3 regions of the Hominimerdicola alba 7 genome follow, and region 1 is predicted to be linked to each of the others. Evidence: predicted binding sites of a transcription regulator. Region 1 holds the regulator's gene; each other region holds the start of a gene.
The links. The regulator NrdR, encoded in region 1, represses ribonucleotide reductase genes. The targets are predictions, from matches to a motif close to CACNANATNTNGTG.
Positions count from the first base shown of each region.

Region 2: the regulator NrdR is predicted to act here: its motif matches at 4,155-4,168, upstream of RUMAL_RS09495 (anaerobic ribonucleoside triphosphate reductase).
Region 3: the regulator NrdR is predicted to act here: its motif matches at 2,173-2,186, upstream of nrdD (anaerobic ribonucleoside-triphosphate reductase).

Region 1 is NC_014833.1:1,208,119-1,213,347, forward strand. Features, by position in the region: gene RUMAL_RS05350 (serine hydrolase domain-containing protein) at 1-838, opposite strand, end outside; gene RUMAL_RS05355 (glycoside hydrolase family 27 protein) at 1,026-2,285, shown strand; gene nrdR (transcriptional regulator NrdR) at 2,564-3,010, shown strand; gene RUMAL_RS05365 (DMT family transporter) at 3,124-4,008, opposite strand; gene RUMAL_RS05370 (HD domain-containing phosphohydrolase) at 4,126-5,229, opposite strand, start outside.
Region 2 is NC_014833.1:2,125,456-2,130,684, forward strand. Features, by position in the region: gene RUMAL_RS09480 (methionine ABC transporter permease) at 1-371, shown strand, start outside; gene RUMAL_RS09485 (MetQ/NlpA family ABC transporter substrate-binding protein) at 433-1,296, shown strand; gene asnB (asparagine synthase (glutamine-hydrolyzing)) at 1,451-3,286, opposite strand; gene RUMAL_RS22150 (hypothetical protein) at 3,556-3,726, shown strand; gene RUMAL_RS09495 (anaerobic ribonucleoside triphosphate reductase) at 4,218-5,229, shown strand, end outside.
Region 3 is NC_014833.1:2,108,280-2,113,508, reverse strand. Features, by position in the region: gene RUMAL_RS09420 (N-acetylmuramoyl-L-alanine amidase) at 1-251, opposite strand, end outside; gene pyrB (aspartate carbamoyltransferase) at 286-1,374, opposite strand; gene RUMAL_RS09410 (Crp/Fnr family transcriptional regulator) at 1,489-2,133, opposite strand; gene nrdD (anaerobic ribonucleoside-triphosphate reductase) at 2,309-4,480, shown strand; gene RUMAL_RS09400 (GNAT family N-acetyltransferase) at 4,509-4,961, shown strand; gene nrdG (anaerobic ribonucleoside-triphosphate reductase activating protein) at 4,966-5,229, shown strand, end outside.

The DNA of each region.
Region 1 (5,229 bases):
GCTCTCCGCTCCTTTCGGGCTGATGTGAAAGATAGGTCACTATCAGCTCTTTTTCGGGGCACACTACACATCGCTGCCCCCATTTGCCGCTTATGGCAAAGGTATTGTCATTTACCCACAGAAAGTATCCGTAGCCGCCTTTTCCGGTATTGACACGGGCAGTGGCAGCTTCACGGACAAGTTCTTTCGGGATAAGCTGTTCACCATGCCATGAACCCTCCTGCATGAGAAGCTGTCCCAGTCGCGCAAGCTGACTTACAGTGAGCTCCATACCCGTCGCACCGTAAAAATGCCCCTCGGGAGAGGTCTGATAAACGGGTCTGCCCCAGCCGAGAGGTTCAAAAAGCCGAGGACGAAGGTATTCTGCCAGCGGCATACCCACAGCGTTTTCACAGGCTGCACTTACAAGATAGGCAGGTATATTTGAGTAGTGAAAGCCCCTGTCGCTGTAATCTACAGGCAGGCGAAGTATGTTTTCCAGCCAGTCAGCCTCATTTGGTTCTTCAATAAGGGAGCTGACCTCCTGCGGACGAAAAGGGTAAGGCGCTGATGTCATGGTCATGAAGTCGCGGAATGTCAGTGCCCTGAACGGATCAGGGACGATATCTGAATATTTTTTATCCAGATATTTGTACAGCTTATCTGAGATATCCAGCCTGCCTTCACCTTGTGCCATGAGCACAGCAGCTGAAGTTACCGACTTTGTGGCAGAGTAGACAGGGTAACATTTATCCTCGCTAAAGCAGCGCTTCAGTACTGTCTTTCCGTGAAAGGATATCTCAGCACAGTGCAGCGCGATGCCTGCAGCAGCGGTGCTTTCAATAAATCTATCAAACATTGTTTTCCTCCGGATACTGTATTACAAAATGATTATACCCCTTTTTATGCATTAAGTCAAGTAGCAGGTGAATGGTTAACATATTGTGCAAAAGCTGGTTAAAATTTAAGCAGTATAATATATTGACGGATATTTGATCCGATGATATAATTAAGCAGTAATGGATCTAATGAACGGAGGTATCGCTATGATAGTAAAAACACCGCCTATGGGCTGGAACAGCTGGGACTGCTACGGAGCATCTGTAGATGAGAAAACGGTGCGCCGTAATGCCGAGTATATAGCTGAAAACCTTAAACAGTACGGATGGGAGTACGTTGTGGTCGATATACAGTGGTATGAGCCGAAGGCTAAGAGCCATGAATACAACCATTTTACCGAGCTTTGTATGGATGAATATTCACGCCTTATCCCTGATGAAGGCAGATTCCCGTCATCAGCAGGAGGCAAAGGATTTGCTCCGCTTGCGGAATATGTCCATTCTTTAGGACTTAAATTCGGTATACATATCATGCGCGGTATACCAATACAGGCTGTCCACAGGAACACTGCTCTGCTTGGGACGGATAAGACCGCACGCGAGATAGCCAAGATGAACAGTATATGCGCGTGGAATACTGATATGTACGGTGTTGACCCCGACAAGGATGGTGCAGAGGAATACTACAAGAGCATTTTTGCATTGTATGCAGAATGGGGAGTAGATTTCATCAAGTGCGATGATATCTGCCGTGAACTACCCCATGAGGAAAGCGAGCTTATTATGCTGAGCAAATGCCTGAGAAGCTGCGGCAGGGATATGGTGCTGAGCCTTTCACCCGGTCCCGCTCTGCTTGAAAAGTCCGAGGTATATAAGCAGACCGCTGATATGTGGCGCATCACTGACGATTTCTGGGATAACTGGGAGTCGCTGTACAATATGTTTGAAAGGTGTGAAAAATGGAGCATACACAGCGGCTCGGGACATTACCCTGATGCCGATATGCTGCCTGTTGGAGCTATATTGCAGGATTACAGTCCGGAAAACAGGACTAAATTTACTGAGGACGAGCAGCGCACTATGATGACCTTGTGGAGTATTTTCCGTTCTCCTCTGATGATAGGCGGTGAGCTGACAAAGAACGATAAGTTCACTCTTGGTCTGCTGACGAATGCAGGTATCATCGGTATGAATAAGCTCTCACGTCATGCACACATGGTATGGCGCAGGGATATCGGCGGCAGTGAGCATATTCTCTGGACGGCTGTAAACGCAGAAGACGGTCAGTACGCAGCGGTATTCAACTCAGGTGAAAATGCAGGCTGCTTTGAACTTGATCTTGCAGATCTGGAGATATATGAACCTGTAAGCTGCACCGAGCTGTGGACCGGCAGTATAAAAGAAAATATCCGCAGCATCCATATTGACCTTCCGCCTCACGGTGCGGCGGCTTATATTATTAAATAATATGGTTATCACACTGACACACTATGTTTCATTGTTATATATCACTTTGGTGGTGTGTTAAATGGGTAGCTTATTTATATAATATCCGGCTTTTTGATAAAGGCTTTGCGTACCTTTGGTGTGCAAAGCTTTTGCTTTTTTTGTACGTCTGAATATCCACTGTCCAAAAAAATTCATACTAAATTTCAAAAACCTCTTGAAATTTGAAAAAATCTGTGTTATAATGTATTTTAGAGAAAAAAAACGTACTTCATCAAATCGGAATAGGAGTTTTATTTATGAGATGTCCCTTTTGCAGTTATGAGGATACAAGAGTAATAGATTCACGTCCGAGTGAGGGCAAAAAGCGCAGAAGGCGTGAGTGTCCAAAGTGCGGCAGACGCTTCACCACATATGAGGTGGTTGAGAAGCCGCTGCTGATGGTATACAAAAAAGACGGCTCTTTTGAGCCTTTTGACAGGCAGAAGCTGATAAAGGGTCTTCAGAATGCTATAAAAAAGCGTCCTGTCAGTGTTGAACAGGTTACTAATCTGGTCGATGATATAGAAAACACATACGCAAACAAGATGCAGACAGAAACTACCACCGGTGAGATAGGCGATATGGTACTCAGCGGACTCAAAAAGCTGGATAATGTTGCTTATGTTCGCTTTGCATCTGTGTATAAGGATTTCAATGATGTCGATTCATTTATACAGATAATCTCTGAACTATCCGAAAAATGATGACCCGCAATAAATAAGTTTTCTCATAAAACTCAAATATAAGACCGATGAACGCCCTGCATATAACAATGCGGGGCGTTTGTCGTCGTTGCAGGATATTTGATGCGTAAGCTTTATTCTGCTTTTTTATCGGCAGATAAAAGCTGTGCTGCCAGTACGGCTGAAAATACAAGCGCACATCCGCATATCTCACGCGGAGAAAGTTTTTCGTTAAGTATCACCCAGCCTGAAAGTGCTGCAAATACCGATTCCAGACTCATAAGCATAGTTGCCCGTGCAGGTTCTGTCTGCCGCTGACCGAGTATCTGCAAGGTGTAGGCAACGCCGCAGGACATTATGCCCGTGTAAAGTATAGTCAGCTTTGCATCGGATATTGACGAAAGCACAGGCTTTTCAAATATGAACATACATATCAGCATTATAGTACCTGCTGTAAAAAATTGTAAACAAGCCATGACCATGCCGTCTGCACCCATATCATTGAATTTGTCGATCACCATGATATGAACAGCAAAAAATACCGCCCCCGCAAGCACCAGAAGGTCACCCACGGATACTGCAAAGTCTTCCTTTATGCACAGCAGGTAGAAGCCTGCCAGTGCACCTGCGGCACATATCCAGATGACAGACCTCGGGCGTTTGCCAAGAAAAAGCCCAAGTACAGGTACTATTATTATGTAAAGTGCAGTCACGAAGCCTGCCTTGCCTGCGGTGGTCATGATTATACCTGCCTGCTGCAGTGAACTTGCTGCGAACAGTACTGTACCGCATAGGATCCCGCCTTTGACGGTTGTTTTTGACGGTGTGTTTTTTTGTGTGCTTTTGCTCCGCCTGAAAAGTGCTATCACGGGTATGAGAACTATCCCGCCAAGCAAAGTACGCAGAGCATTATACGTGAATGGCCCGATGTAGTCCATGCCCTTGCTTTGTGCCACAAAAGCCGTACCCCAGATAAGGGCAGTGATGATCAGCATTATACTGCCTTTTAAGTTTTTCAAATTATCCTTCTCCCTGTTATTGATGAGATTAATTATACCACCTTTCTGACTGCTTTGCAAGTGTAGGGTCAAAATAAGAGTGCTGTTTTTTTCAGCACTCTTACGTATGATATCAGTTTATGCCTTTCGGACTGCCTCTTTGTCAAGACGTTTGTGTATGTTGTCGATATCCTCGGTAGTTCCGCCGCCCTCATCATCAGGTGCGCGGAATTCACCTTTTTCTACCAGCCGCAGAAAAGCATCAACAACATCTTCTGTCAGCTGGGTGCCTCTGACTTCTTTCATGATAGATACAGCCTTATCGAAGTTCATTCGCTTTCGGTACGGTCTGTCAGAATACATGGCATCAAAGGTATCGGCAACTGCGATTATCTGTGCTACACGTGGTATCTCATCGCCCTTGAGTCCCTTGGGGTAGCCCTTGCCGTCTGGACGCTCATGGTGTGCCCCCGCACCTATGGCAAGCTCCGGCATTATGCTGATATCTTTCAGCGTATTGTATCCAAGCGCAGAGTGTGATTTGATTATCTTGAACTCGTTATCGGTGAGTTTGCCGGGCTTGTTGAGCACCTCGGCAGGTACACCTACTTTGCCTATATCGTGCAGAAGGGCGATGTTGTAGTACTTCTCGATGGTTTCTTCGTCGAGCCCCAGCTCACGGGCAAGCATCATGGTGTATTCTGCTACGCGTGAGGAATGTCCGTTGGTGTATTTGTCCTTCATATCTATAACTTTAGCGAAGGCTTCGACTATCTCACGGATGAGCTGCTTCTGTTCTTTTTCCTTTTTGAGGAAACGCTCAGTCCTGCGGCCGATATAAAGCTTTATCAGCAGAACTATCACGGTGAGCATAACGGCAAGACATAGCAGCATGAACCAGATGTGTTCGTATATAGCCTTCTTTTTTATTATATTTATGACCTTCTCCTTGACTCCTGTTCCACTCGGATCCTTTATCTGCATAACAAAACGGTATGTACCGCCGCGAAGATTGGTGTAATCCACAGGTGCAAGTTCGCTTCTCTTTACTGTGACAGGCTGTTTGTCAAAACCTTCAAGGCAGTAGGTTATCTGAGGATTTATAAGCGAATAGTTATAGGCGTAACTGTATATGGTGAGCTTTTTGACATTTGATGGTATAACGATGTTTCCGTTTTCATCGGGATATATCATTTCTCCGTCAGCCTCAGCGTAGGGAACTGAGAGCTTTATGCGGTTGAC
Region 2 (5,229 bases), 920 kb from region 1:
GTTGTATACCTATGTATGCAAGGCTTGTTCAGGGTGCATTAGTAGAGATTCCAAAAGGTAAGATAGAAGCCGCAAAAGCTATGGGCAGCAGTTCATCTGCTATAGTATTCAAGGTAATGCTACCCGAGGCGATGCCATCTATTATCAGAGGCTTCACAGTAGCCCTTATAGGCATAATCTCCATGACCGCACTTGCAGGCAGCTTTGGCGCAGGAGGAATAGGAGATATAGCAGTAAGATTCGGATTCAACAGGTTTTATCATGATATGCTGATAGCATCTGTGCTTGTGCTTATAATAATGGTAGAGATAGCACAGATATCAGGTGATATTTTATCGAATCTTATATTGAAAAAAAGACATCTAATATGAGTATATATCGGTTTGAGCCGTATTATAAAAAAAGTAAAATGGATCATAGGAGGATATCATTATGAAAAACTACAGAACTTTTGGTACTATACTGGCGGCAGCAGTAATATCTGCTGTATTCTCAGGCTGCGGAGCAAACGCCAAGGCGGATGCAAAGGATAATAAGAATAAGGTAAAGACTGAGGACGGTAAGGAGCTAACAACTATTACTGCCCTAGCTGATCTTACACCGCACAGTGAGATACTCGAATATGTTGAACCCGAGCTTAATAAAAGAGGATATACTATTGATATCGTTAGTACAGCATCTGATGCGACATGGAACGAAAAGACTCAGAACGGTGAAGTTGATTTTAATTTTAATCAGCATGAGCCTTATCTTATAGAGTGGAACGAAATAAATAACGGTACACTTGTAAACATAGGCGGAGTTCACGTTGAACCGATCGGTGCATATTCAGAAAAGTACTCTTCAGCTGATGAAGTGCCTGACGGTGCAACGGTGGTACTTCCTGATGATGCTACAAATGAATACAGAGCACTTCGCATACTTGAACAGCAGGGATGGATAAAACTCGGTAATACAGAAAATGCAAGAGCTTCGGTTGCTGATATTGAGGAATATATAAAGCCAATTGAGATAACTGAACTAGACAGCTATCAGATCAATGCACATATAAATGAGTTTGATGTTTATATAAATAACACGAATAAGGTTATCGAGGCAGGTCTTGATGCTACAAAGTATCTGTTCCGCGAGGGGGAGGATTCTCCTTATGCAAATATAATAGTAACGACCCCCGATAAGGCTGATGATCCAGGACTGAAGGCACTTGTTGAAGTACTGCAGTCCAAGGATACAGCGAAGTTCATATTGGATAAATATAACGGTGCTGTTATTCCTGTGACTAAGGTTGATGAGTAATAGGTTTCAATTAAGTATTCCTGTGATATATTTCATTGAATTACAAGAGAAAGCAGGGCAAGGATATTTACCTTGTCCTGCTTTCTCTTGTCCGGTTTATAAAAGAAATGCTGCACGAGCAAATCGTCATGCAGCATAGTTTTTATCAAGTAACTCAGACCTCACTGCCGAAATATACTTCATACCATATCAGGAAAGTGAAAACAGTCCATATTTTTCTGGAGTAATCATATTTCTGATCACGATGATCATCAAGGAGTGAAACAAGTTCTGATGTATTGAAGAACTTTTCAGCAGCAGGGGAGGTAAAATAATCCTTTACAATACCGTAGTATTTATCCTCTCTGAGCCATACTCTTGTAGGTACGGGGAATCCAAGCTTTTTCTTGTTCGCAGTCTGAGGAGGGCAGGCTTTTAAAGCAGCTATCCTCATGGCATACTTGGTGTTTTCCTTCGTAACACGGTACTTTGCGGGTATCTGCTCAGCAAGCTCCATTACCTTTTTGTCAAGGAATGGTACGCGAAGTTCAAGTGAATGTGCCATGGACATTTTATCGGCTTTCAGCAGGATATCTCCTGTCATCCACAGATGAAGATCAAGGTACTGCATCTGTGTGACCTGATCGAGATCGCGAACCTTATCATAGAAAGGCTTTGTAATTGCCATAGCGTCAGGTGCTGAAGTTCTGATCTTCAGTATTTTCTTTCGTTCTTTTTCAGAGAAGATATATGCATTTCCGATGAAACGTTCATCAAGATCCTTTGATCCTCTTATAAGATAATTTACACCATGTTTGTGCGGAAGTTTTTCGGCGATTGCACCTATACCTTTTCTTATAGGTCTTGGTATCTTGAAATATGATGACATGTCTGCAGGATTGTGATAGATATTGTATCCGCCGAATATTTCATCTGCACCTTCACCTGAAAGAACAGCCTTTACTTGTTTTGAAGCAAGCTGACACACAAAAAAAAGCGCTATAGCTGCAGGGTCAGCCAGAGGTTCGTCCATGTGGTACTGGATCTTTTTAAGATTGTCCCAGTATTCTTCAGGACTGATCACCTTAGAGAAATTTTCTTTTCCTATGTACTTTGAAAACTCTTTTGCATAGCCGATCTCATTGTATTTTTCATCCTCACCAAAACCGACAGTAAAGGTCTTATCAACATCCGCAACAGCGGCAACATAACTTGAATCCACTCCACTCGAAAGAAAGGAACCTACTTCAACATCAGCAAATTTATGTGCTTCCACAGAGTTTTTAAATGTATCGGATATCTTTTCGACCCATTCTTCAAGATCTGGAGCATTATTGTCGTTGAACTTAACTTCCCAGTAACGTCGGATCTCCAGTTTGCCATCTTTGTATGTAAAACAATGTGCCGCAGGCAGCTTTTTTACGTTTTTGAAGAATGTATCCTCAGTAGGGGAGTACTGAAAGGTGAGATATGTTTCAAGTACATCAGTGTTAAGTTCTTTTTTGAAATCAGGGTGATCAAGAAAGCTTTTGATCTCACTGCCCCACATAAAAGTACCATTCATCTGAGCATAGTAGAAAGGCTTTATACCAAAGAAATCTCTGGCACCGAAGATATCACCTGTATTTTTATTGTATATTACAAAAGCGAACATACCGCGAAGTCTGTCAAGTAACTTTTCGCCCCATTCTTCGTATCCATGGATCAGAACTTCGGAATCCGTTTTTGTGTAAAAGTTATGACCTGCTCTGATGAGTTCTTCGCGAAGTTCTTTATAATTGTATATCTCACCATTAAAGGTTAGCACAAGAGATCTGTCTTCGTTAAAGATAGGCTGACTGCCAACGTCACTCAGGTCTATGATAGAAAGTCTGCGGAATCCCATAGCGATCCCGTCATCGATATATTTGCCTTCAGAGTCAGGTCCGCGATGCTTTATCCTGTCCATCATCCTGCCTAGTATTTCTGAAGCATTATCAACTCTGTTCGTAAAGCCTACGATACCACACATATAATATCCTCGTTTCTCAGAATAATTCTGAAAGATAATAACAGCGGAATATATTTATCCAGCCGAAATACAATTTATATTATACACCGACTTGCAGGTATTTGCAATAGGTATTTTGTAAAAATATACAAAGTGATATGCAAAAAATTGTCTAATTAGCGGTCAATATCTGATTTTTTATGCCTTTTTGAATATTTTTTATCAAGCCCTTGCAAAATTGAAAAAGATAGTGTATAATAATATCAGATTTATGACAGGGGGAGTAATTCGTGAAGGAAAAGAAAAAAAGGCGTTTCAGGTTAGATATTGCTATTCTTATCGGGCTTCTTGCTATGTTTATATCTTACGGGGCATATATGGTAAATACTTCCCTTGAAGAGGTACTTGAAAAAGAATACGGCGCTCCTGTAGTAACACATGATTCCAGCAGTGAAAAATAAATTTTGAGATAAAACCAGATCTACACCTTTGTTGTCTTCAACAAGGGTGTATTTTATGTTATGCTTGCTCGTGACAAGGCATATTGCTTGTCATGATATAAAGATTACAATTTGTAACCTTGTTTCATGCGATGTTCATTTGATGATATGTAGCTTTTATTAATTGATGACGGAATCGTTGTCTGAAATGATGTAATATCTATAAAATCTATCAAGCAAAATCACTTGATAGACTGCTTATATTGGTTATTGAGCTGTTTTATCATAAAATTTCATCTTTGATAGTTTTCCAAAATGTAATTGTTTTGCACAATGAACTAATTGCTGCTTTGTACAAGCTGTACAAATATCTGACAAACTTTTTGGCAATACGCTGGCTTGACTTTGATATAAATATACTATATACTAGAATACGAACGCTTTTAGAATACAAGATGTGGTAGTTGAATTCGTTTCAACACTTTACTAAGATAAAGTCTGGAGGAAGCACCATGATCGTAAAAATAAAGAAGAGGGACGGACGCACCGTTACTTTCAATATTGAAAAGATAGCTCAGGCTATATACAAGGCAGCTGAGTCTGTCGGAGGAAGTGACTATGAAACTGCGCTAGAACTTTCCGGTAAAGTTGTCGATATGCTTATGGCAAACAACATCTCTACACCTACTGTAGAAGAAATACAGGATTGTGTCGAAAAGGTTCTTATTGAGGAAGGTCATGCAGCTACTGCTAAATCTTATATCCTTTATCGTTCTGAAAGAACTAGGGCGCGCGAGATGGATACGCGTCTTATGAAAGTGTATGAGGATCTTACATTTAGTTCTGCCGAGGACAGCGATCTTAAACGTGAGAACGCTAATATCGACGGCGATACTGCTATGGGTACGATGCTTAAATACGGTTCAGTGGGTGCCAAGGAATTCTATGAGATGTATGTCCTTGAAGAAGATCATGCACGTGCTCATGAAGACGGCGATATACATATCCACGATATGGACTTCTATACCCTTACCACCACTTGTACGCAAATCGATCTTACCAAGCTTTTTACAGGTGGATTTTCTACAGGTCACGGATACCTGAGAACGCCAAATGATATAACAAGTTATGCTGCTCTTGCGTGCATAGCTATACAGTCTAACCAGAATGATCAGCATGGCGGTCAGTCCATACCCAAGTTTGATTATGATATGGCTGAGGGAGTAAAAAAGACATTCCGTCATCGTTACAGAGATAATATCCGCAGGGGACTTTCTCTTCTCGCTGATGTACCTGATAATCCTGATATCGCACAACGCTGTGCAGATTTTCTTGCTAAGAGGGGTCTTACTCCTACACTATCCAATGATAACGGTTATATGGAGGAGGAAGCTCAGCTGCTTTCATCCTATGCTGATGCGAAGGTCGTTAAAAAGATACAGAATTTTGCTTTCAAGAGCGCTGTAAAGGAGACCGACAGAGCTACCTATCAGGCTATGGAAGCCCTTATTCATAATCTGAATA
Region 3 (5,229 bases), 900 kb from region 1:
GGAGCTGCGTAATAATCATCATTTTTACCCGCAGATGACGAAACAGAAGCTTTTCCGTTCTGAGCTCCACCCTTTTTAGACTTACCTGATGCAAGTTTGACTATACCGACTACAAGCAGTATAACAGCTATCAGAGCAACAGCGATCCTACTCCAATATACTTTGACTTTTTTTTTCTTATTCTTATTATTGTTCCTTCGAGGCATACGACCGTATACTTTGAAAAACTCTTCATCTGACATTTTATACATGGACATTGCTCCCTATAAGCCGACAGAGAGCAGCTTATTCCACAAGCGTCCTCTCGTCGCAGTATTCACATTCAAGCATAGTGCTGTCGCCCCTGAAATAATGAGGCAGATAATTTTCCTTATGAGTTATACACAATGGATTTGAACATATCTGATGGGTATGTATCTTTCCTGTCACCAGCGGTATCTTCATTTCCTTCTCTTCAAGCATGGTGAGTATAAGGGCCATGCGGATATACATACCGTATTTAGCCTGCTTGAAATACATAGCTCTTGGATCGTCATCGACCTCGACCGCGATTTCATCTACTCTTGGTAATGGGTGCATAACGATCATACTGTCCTTAGCCTTAGACATTTTTCTTTTATCGAGGATATAACAGCCCTTCTGCTTTTCATATTCTTCCGGACTAGAGAACCTTTCCCTCTGTATCCTTGTCATATACAGAACATCCAGCATACCGACAGCATCATCAAGGGATGATACTTCCTTATAAGGATGACCGCCTGCTGAAAGAACATCTTTTATGTAAGCAGGAAGTGCAAGTTCAGGAGTTGATATCAGCACGAAACTGGTTCCTTTAAAGCATGACATTGCCTTTATCAGAGAATGTACCGTTCTGCCGTTTTTCAGATCACCGCACAGACCTATGCACAGTCCTTCCAGTGATCCCTTTTCCTCTTTAAGTGTAAGAAGATCGGTAAGTGTCTGTGTCGGATGAAGGTGTCCGCCGTCACCGGCATTGATCACAGGACAATCTGCCGTAAGAGCCGCTGCTTTTACAGAACCTGCCACAGGATGCCTCATTACCATTATGTCTGCATATCCCGAAACTATCTTCGTAGTATCTTTAATATTCTCACCCTTTGCGACAGAGGAAGTAGCAGGGTTATCAAACCCAATAATCGTGCCGCCCAGACGAAGCATAGCTGTCTGAAAAGACATCTGAGTCCTGGTCGAGGGTTCATAGAACAAAGTACCCATTATCTTACCCTTGCATTTTTCAGCATAAGCCGAAGGCTCAGCCATTATATCGTGCGCCCTGTCCAGCAGTTTTTCCCACCAGCTGACAGGAAAATCATTAAGGTCGATAAGATTGAGGTTGTTGTAAAGATTTGCCATAGATCAACTTCCTTTCAACACAAAACATACCTTTAAACATCATACTTATACATTATATCATAAAATGATCCAAAAGTAAAGATAACTAACAATAAAAGTCTTTGTTTTTTCTTCTTAAAATTGTGTGATATCCATAATAAGTGTGATTCGGCTACCGCGGGATGCTATGATACGATCTTCATTAAGATGCTTTAATTCACGCATCATAGCACTTCTGTCACAGCACAGAAAGTCTGCAAGCTCAGAAAGCGAGATGGGAAGCTTCTGCTCTTTGTGTACATGGGGATCAAGCAGGAAACAAAAAGCGTTCAGAAGCTTTTCGCGAATAGTACGACGTGACAGTATCTCAATATGCATAACATATCTTCTTGCTGCACCTCCTAAAATATTATCGATAAGACGGCTGTGTCCCGAACAGGTGCCTTCACATCCAAGCAACAGTTTTTCGTAATTAATAAATGATATCTCAGAATCCGTCTTTGTAACGGCACAGCATGCATCAAATCCTTTGTATGGGAATAATCCGCATCCGAATGCATCTCCGCTGCGGCAGATATCAAGTATACTTTTTTGTCCGTCACTGCTTATATTCACTATAAGTACAGTACCTTTGATCACTATTGCTGTTTCAGATGTATCACGAAGATTTATAAAAATTGTTTCTCCTCTTGTAAAATAATGGTTATGACTTTCGTGACAGATAACGTCATATCCAGGTCTATCAGCTGAAAACAGCTTTTCTATCGGATTGTTAGCCATTTTATCTCACTCCATAATGTGCCGAATTTTTAAAAGAAATACTACATCTTGTATTATATCATACTTTTGTTGCTTTTGCAACAGACATAAGGACATTTTTGTAGTATAATCAAAATTACTCACATAATGGATTGATAATCATGAATAGTAACTATATTTCGGAGGAAGATGTAAATTGAAGATAATAAAGAGAAACGGGGCAGAGGAAGTTTTTGATCCCGACAAAATAATCAACGCCGTAAAAAAAGCAAATATAGCCGGTGAAAAGGGACGTATAAGTGATGAAGAGATCGCTGATGTGACCGATTATGTTGAATACAAATGCAACAAGCTTGGCAGAGCTGTAACTGTGGAAGAAATACAGGATATGGTGGAAAATCAGCTTATGGCAAAGGGTGCATTTGAGCTGGCAAGAAGATATGTAAGATACCGTTATACCCGTTCTCTTGTAAGAAAATCCAACACCACAGACAATAAGATACTCAGCCTTATCGAGTGTGCCAACGAGGAAGTCAAGCAGGAAAATTCCAACAAGAATCCTGCTGTCAACAGTGTACAGCGTGATTATATGGCCGGAGAAGTCAGCCGTGATCTTACAAAAAGGCTTCTGCTGCCGCCTGATATTGTTGAAGCTCATGAAGCCGGTATAATACATTTCCATGATACTGATTATTACGCACAGCATATGCATAATTGCGACCTGGTCAATCTTGAAGATATGCTGCAGAACGGCACTGTTATAAGTGAAACGCTTATAGAAAAGCCTCACAGCTTTTCTACAGCCTGCAATATCGCTACACAGATCATCGCACAGGTAGCATCAAATCAGTACGGCGGACAGAGCATAAGCCTTGCTCATCTTGCTCCGTTCGTTCAGATATCAAGAGTAAAGATACGAAAAGAGCTTGAAGTCGAAATGGCTAAGCTCGGAGTGACTCCTACACAGGAAAAGCTGGATATGATAACAGAGGAAAGGCTGCGTAAAGAGATCACCCGAGGTGTACAGACAATACAGTATCAGGTTGTCACACTTCTTACTACAAACGGTCAGGCACCTTTTGTAACTGTATTCATGTACCTTAACGAGGCTAAAAACGACCAGGAGAAAAAAGACCTTGCTATGATAATCGAAGAAACGCTTAAACAGCGCACCGAGGGTGTTAAAAACGAATCAGGCGTTTGGGTCACTCCTGCTTTTCCAAAGCTTATATATGTACTCGAAGAGGATAATGTCGAGGAAGGCACACCTTACTTCTACCTGACAAAGCTTGCAGCTAAATGTACAGCTAAGCGCATGGTACCTGATTATATCTCGGAAAAAGTAATGTTGAAACTGAAAGTCGATAAAAACGGAGATGGTCATTGCTACACCTGCATGGGCTGCAGGAGTTTCCTTACTCCATACATAGATGAAAACGGCAAGCCGAAGTATTACGGAAGGTTCAATCAGGGTGTTGTTACTATAAATCTGGTAGATGTTGCCCTTTCAAGCGGAAGAAACAAAGACACCTTCTGGAAAATATTTGATGAAAGACTGGCGCTGTGCTATAAGGCGTTGATGTGCCGGCACGAAAGGCTAAAAGGCACACTTTCAGATGCAGCTCCTATACTGTGGCAGTATGGTGCCCTCGCAAGGCTGAAAAAGGGAGAGCCCATCGACAAACTGCTTTATGGCGGATATTCGACTATATCCCTTGGTTATGCGGGACTTTATGAGTGCGTAAAATACATGACAGGCAAAAGCCATACCGATCCTGAAGCCAAGCCTTTTGCAATAGAGATAATGCAGCACATGAACGATGCCTGCAAGAGATGGAAGGAAAAGGAAAATATCGATTTCTCAATATATGGCACACCTCTGGAATCAACAACTTACAAATTTGCCAGATGTCTGCAGAAGAGATTCGGAATAATAGAGGGCATAACAGATAAAAGCTATATTACCAACAGCTATCACGTTCATGTAACCGAAAAAATAGATGCATTTACTAAACTCAAATTTGAGAGCGAGTTCCAGCACCTTTCTCCCGGCGGAGCTATCAGCTATGTTGAAGTCCCAAATATGCAGAAGAACATCCCGGCAGTTCTTAAAGTAATAAGATTTATATACGATAATATAATGTATGCCGAGCTTAATACGAAGAGCGATTACTGTCAGGTATGCGGATACGACGGTGAAATACAGATAGTTGAAGATGACGGTAAGCTTATCTGGGAATGTCCTCAGTGCCACAACCGCGACCAGAACAAGATGAACGTTGCAAGACGAACCTGCGGCTATATCGGCACACAGTACTGGAATCAGGGAAGAACACAGGAGATACGCGACAGAGTTCTGCACCTGTGATAATATTTCGGGATATGGGAGATAAGGTATGGTAGAGCTAAGACCTGTTGACAAGAACAATATCGATGATGTGCTGACTCTGGAAGTTCATGAATACCAGAAAAGCTATGTTTCAACTGTGGCAGAATCTTTGGCACAGGCTTATGCCTATAATGATAATGCATACCCATTTGCGGTGTACAGCGGCGATGAAATAGTGGGATTCATAATGATGGGTTACTACGAGGTCAAGCAATATTACACTTTGTGGAAATTCCTCATAGATAAAGACCATCAGCGCAGGGGCTATGGCAGACAGGCACTCGCTCTTGGAATAAAATTCCTCAAAGACAGGTTCGATGTCGATTCTGTTTATACAGGAGTAGTCCCAGGCAATGCAGTCGCAAACCGATTGTACCGTTCGGTAGGATTCGTACCAACCGGGCTTATCGAACTTGGAATGGAAGAGATGCGACTTGTACTTTCACAGGAAGGACAGTGAGCAAATGTACTACGGAGAAATAAAAAACTGCGATATCGCGGACGGCATAGGTGTAAGAGTCAGCCTGTTCGTCTCGGGATGCAGGCACCACTGCGAGGGCTGTTTCAATGCTATGACATGGGATTTTGATTACGGAAAACCATTTACCGAGGAAACCGAAGATCAATTACTGGAAATGCTTTCTTGTGAATATATCGACGGACTTACTCTGCTGGGAGGTGAACCTATGGAACCGGAAAATCAGCGAGTTTTAGCACCTTTTATGCGA